One region of the Fictibacillus sp. 5RED26 genome, then DNA from elsewhere that is predicted to be linked to it. Evidence: a T-box and tRNA genes for the amino acid it is inferred to sense, from the RefSeq annotation. Region 1 holds a T-box; the other holds one or more tRNA genes.
The links. The T-box of region 1 lies ahead of serS (serine--tRNA ligase). A T-box ahead of a tRNA ligase gene usually reads a tRNA of that ligase, here a tRNA-Ser.
Positions count from the first base shown of each region.

Region 2: it has a tRNA-Ser gene. The T-box ahead of serS (serine--tRNA ligase) is inferred to sense a tRNA for this amino acid. The anticodon was not compared.

Region 1 covers NZ_JACZDU010000016.1:10,233-12,674, reverse strand. The annotation lists gene pdxS (pyridoxal 5'-phosphate synthase lyase subunit PdxS) at 1-44, shown strand, start outside; gene pdxT (pyridoxal 5'-phosphate synthase glutaminase subunit PdxT) at 49-633, shown strand; T-box leader at 671-887, shown strand; gene serS (serine--tRNA ligase) at 1,080-2,354, shown strand.
Region 2 covers NZ_JACZDU010000012.1:56,890-59,331, forward strand. The annotation lists gene IHV10_RS21540 (Tex family protein) at 1-482, shown strand, start outside; gene cmpA (cortex morphogenetic protein CmpA) at 519-641, opposite strand; gene IHV10_RS21550 (SprT family protein) at 741-1,199, shown strand; tRNA gene IHV10_RS21555 (tRNA-Asn) at 1,376-1,450, shown strand; tRNA gene IHV10_RS21560 (tRNA-Ser) at 1,454-1,544, shown strand; tRNA gene IHV10_RS21565 (tRNA-Glu) at 1,548-1,622, shown strand; tRNA gene IHV10_RS21570 (tRNA-Asp) at 1,657-1,732, shown strand; tRNA gene IHV10_RS21575 (tRNA-Gln) at 1,748-1,822, shown strand; tRNA gene IHV10_RS21580 (tRNA-Lys) at 1,864-1,939, shown strand; tRNA gene IHV10_RS21585 (tRNA-Leu) at 1,955-2,038, shown strand; tRNA gene IHV10_RS21590 (tRNA-Leu) at 2,091-2,176, shown strand; tRNA gene IHV10_RS21595 (tRNA-Arg) at 2,212-2,288, shown strand; tRNA gene IHV10_RS21600 (tRNA-Pro) at 2,299-2,375, shown strand; tRNA gene IHV10_RS21605 (tRNA-Gly) at 2,383-2,442, shown strand, end outside.

The sequences.
Region 1 (2,442 bases):
CTACACTAGCTCACGGTGAGCGCATGCAGGAGCGAGGCTGGTAATTACATGCTAAAAATCGGAGTATTAGCCTTACAAGGTGCGGTACGCGAACATGTAGCAGCGATTGAAGCAAGTGGAGCAGAAGCCGTAGCGGTAAAGCGTGTAGATCAACTAACAGACCTTGATGGATTAGTGATGCCAGGCGGCGAAAGTACAGCGATGAGACGATTGATCGATAAATATCACTTTCTAGAACCGTTAAAGAAGTTTGCTCAGAACAAACCAGTCTTCGGCACATGTGCAGGATTGATCTTGATGGCTAAACGCATTCAAGGACAAGATACAGCACATCTTGAACTGATCGATATGACGGTTGAGCGCAATGCGTTCGGGCGCCAGGTGGACAGTTTTGAAGCGGAGCTGATGATACATGGCGTTGGTGAAGATTATACGGGAGTATTTATTCGAGCACCGTTCATCGTAGAAGTCGGACCGGAAGTGGAAATTCTTTCGAAGCATAACGATCGAATCGTAGCGGCTAAACAAGGACATTTCCTTTGTGCAGCGTTCCATCCAGAGCTGACGGACGACTATCGACTTCATCAATATTTTGTAAAAATGGTGCAAACCGCTAAAGAAGTAGTTGCATAAAATACAAAAATGCTGTACATTACTATAAAATCATTATAAAAAATCAATGACAGGAACTAGTAGCAAAAATTGCTTTGTTTAGAGAGTCGGTGGCTGGTGAAAACCGATCAAGGTGTTTTGTGAATCCATCCTCGAGTGAAGAGCTGAACGTTCAGTAAGCTTTTCCGGTGAAGAACCGTTACATGTAATCGAGCCGGCAATAGAATTATCTATTGCAATTAGGGTGGCAACGCGGGTTAACTCTCGTCCCTATTTCTAATTTTTATTAGAGATAGTGGGCGGGAGTTTTTTGTTTTCATCTAAGGCATAATTGCACTTAACTTCTTCTTTTGGAAGGTTGAACGGAGTGTAAGGTGCGAGACTCCTAAAAGCGCAGTCAACTACTCTCAATAGCTGCAAAGCAAAAGAAAACCGTGATTTTTTATAAACTAAAGGAGGACATAAACATGTTAGATTTAAAATTTGTTCGTGCCAATTTTGAAGAAGTAAAAGAAAAGTTATCTGCACGTGGTGAAGACTTATCTGGATTAGATCAGTTCGAGGCATTAGATCAGCGCCGCCGTGAGTTAATTGGTGAAACAGAAGCTTTGAAATCTAAGCGTAACGAGGTTTCTAAGCAAGTTGCAGAATTCAAGCGCGAGAAAAAAGACGCGGACCACCTGATCACAGAGATGCGCGAAGTAGGTGACAAGGTCAAAACGATGGATGAAGAGCTTCGTCAAGTAGAAGAAGATCTTCACGGCATCATGCTGACGTTACCTAACATACCGCATGAAAGTGTTCCTGTAGGTGATACAGAAGATGATAACGTACCTGTACGTCACTGGGGAGATGTTCCTGAGTTTGCTTTTGAAGCGAAACCACACTGGGATATCGCGACTGAACTAAACATCGTTGATTTTGAACGTGGAGCAAAAGTAACAGGCAGCCGTTTCGCATTTTATAAAGGATTAGGAGCTCGTTTAGAGCGTGCACTTATCAACTTCATGATGGATCTTCACGAAGATGAGCATGGCTACACAGAGGTGCTGCCTCCGTACATGGTTAACCGTCAGAGCATGACAGGAACAGGTCAGCTTCCAAAGTTTGAAGAAGACGCGTTCAAAATTCGTGAAGAAGATTATTTCTTGATTCCAACTTCTGAGGTTCCTGTAACGAACATGCACCGAGAAGAGATTCTAACAGCTGACGAACTTCCGATCACATATGCGGCGTATAGCGCTTGTTTCCGTTCTGAAGCGGGATCTGCAGGACGCGACACGCGTGGTTTAATCCGTCAGCATCAGTTCAACAAAGTAGAGCTTGTTCGCTTCGTTAAACCTGAGGATTCTTATGAAGAGCTCGAGAAGCTTACAGGACACGCTGAAAAAGTCCTTCAGCTGCTCAACCTTCCATACCGCGTACTCAGCATGTGTACAGCTGACCTAGGATTCACAGCAGCTAAGAAGTACGATATCGAAGTATACCTTCCAAGCTACGGAGAGTACCGCGAGATTTCTTCTTGCTCCAACTTTGAAGATTTCCAAGCGCGCCGTGCTCAAATTCGCTTCCGTCGCGATGCAAAAGGGAAGCCAGAATTCGTTCACACGCTAAACGGATCTGGACTTGCGATTGGTCGAACAGTAGCTGCTATCTTAGAGAACTACCAACAAGAAGATGGCACTGTAGTCATTCCAGAAGTTCTCCGTCCTTATATGGGCAACAAAGAAGTAATTAAGTAAAAAGTGAAAGAAGCTGACTCTTAAAAGGTATCCCAGAGGGACTTTTAGAGTCAGCTTTTATCTATTAATGGGTGTAAAAGCTTCATTA
Region 2 (2,442 bases), on a different contig from region 1:
GTATTCACCCAGAGAGCTATCCTGCAACGAAAGCTTTATTGAAGGAGCTTGGATTCAAGCCAGCTGATATAGGCTCTGATGCTCTTGCGGAAAAGTTAAAATCACTTTCACTTGAAGCGACATCAGAAAAATTAGATATCGGCGTCCCAACATTAAAGGATATAATCGAAGGGCTCATGAAACCTGGTCGAGATCCTCGTGATGCTTTCTCTGGCCCAGTCCTAAAAACAGATGTTCTTAAGATGGAGGACTTGTCACAAGGAATGGAGCTGCAAGGGACCGTTCGAAACGTTGTAGATTTTGGTGCATTTGTCGATATAGGCGTCAAACAGGACGGGCTTGTTCACATTTCTAAACTTACCGATCGGTTTGTGAAAAATCCGATGGACGTAGTAAGTGTAGGGCAAGTCGTAACGGTATGGGTAGATTCTGTAGATGTAGCGAAACAGCGAATCGCTCTAACGATGATCGCACCTAAATAAAGGATACAACTCAAGATGAAGCACTTCTCCAGTGGATTACTCTTCACTGGAGGAGTGTTTTTTGTTATAAAAGAACCAGCATTGATTAAGTAAGCGGATTTGGTAACGGTCTTTTTGATAATAAGCACGACGGAGCTGTCTTTTAAACCATGTTGGCATATAGAGAACCTCCTTGAACTTCTTCCCAATCCGTTATTTGTGTATTAGTCTATGTATAGGAGCTTGTTGATGTGAACTTGAAATGTAAGGAGCTTGACCATGACGAATGAAGAATTGCAGAAGCTAACTGAGGAAATCTCTATTCAGTGCTTCAAAAAAACATTTCGCCACCAAGCGAGATTCAATAGAAGGCTGCGCACTACAGGAGGACGTTATCTTTTACGGTCCCATGATATAGAGATGAATCCTCATCTATATGAGGCATTCGGTATGGAAGAATTGATCGGGGTCATTAAGCATGAGCTCGTGCACTATCATATGCACATTGAAGGTAGAGGATATAAACACGGTGATGATGACTTCAAATTTTGGCTTAATAAAGTAGGTGGCTCTCGATACTGTCAATCCATCCCGGAAAAAAGAAGAACAGAGAGTTATAAATACGCCTACATGTGCACAAACTGTATGCAGTCATATAAGAGAAAAAGGCAAATTGATACGAAAAGATATGTGTGCGGAAAGTGTAGGGGGAAATTAAAACAGGTTTCTTTAAAATAGGGTGTTGACTTCGATATTAAGTATGTGGTAATTTAATAAAGTCGCTGTTAGACATACCTATTACATAGCATTTAAAAGCAGGTATACTATAGCGAAAGCGGCTCAGAAAAAACTTCTAAAACTAGTTGACATCTGAGACGAAAACGATTATGATATTAATTGTCCTTAAAAGACATTCCACAGTAGCTCAGTGGTAGAGCTATCGGCTGTTAACCGATCGGTCGTAGGTTCGAGTCCTACCTGTGGAGCCATACAGAGAAGTACCCAAGTGGCTCAAGGGGCGCCCCTGCTAAGGGTGTAGATCGCTAACGCGGTGCGAGGGTTCGAATCCCTTCTTCTCTGCCATGTGGCCCGTTGGTCAAGCGGTTAAGACACCGCCCTTTCACGGCGGTAACACGGGTTCGAATCCCGTACGGGTCACCATATACTTTCATAAAAGTAATACCTATAGATTGATGGACTCGTGGTGTAGTGGTTAACATGCCTGCCTGTCACGCAGGAGATCGCCGGTTCGACCCCGGTCGGGTCCGCCATTATTTCTAAGGTGTTGGGCTATAGCCAAGCGGTAAGGCATCGCACTTTGACTGCGACATGCGTTGGTTCGAATCCAGCTAGCCCAGCCATTTTTTCTATTTAAGATAAGTGTTTAAAAACACTTCAGTGAGAGCCATTAGCTCAGTTGGTAGAGCATCTGACTTTTAATCAGAGGGTCGAAGGTTCGAATCCTTCATGGCTCACCATTTTCAAATTAATATGCGGGTGTGGCGGAATTGGCAGACGCGCTAGACTTAGGATCTAGTGTCTTTGACGTGGGGGTTCGAGTCCCTTCACCCGCACCATATTAATTTTTTCTCAATAAGTTGCAGTGCTCATGCGCTGGCATCTAGCCGCGCGGTCGTGGCGGAATGGCAGACGCGCTAGCTTGAGGGGCTAGTGGGGGTATCCCCGTGGAGGTTCGAGTCCTCTCGACCGCACCAACTTTAACTTATAACATAGAATACATTTTAAATATGCGCCCTTAGCTCAGCTGGATAGAGTGTTTGACTACGAATCAAAAGGTCGGGAGTTCGAATCTCTCAGGGCGCGCCATATTTACTTACGGGAAGTGGCTCAGCTTGGTAGAGCACCTGGTTTGGGACCAGGGGGTCGCAGGTTCAAATCCTGTCTTCCCGACCATACTTATGCGGGTGTAGTTTAGTGGTAAAACAAGAGCCTTCCAAGCTCTGGTCGTGAGTTCGATTCT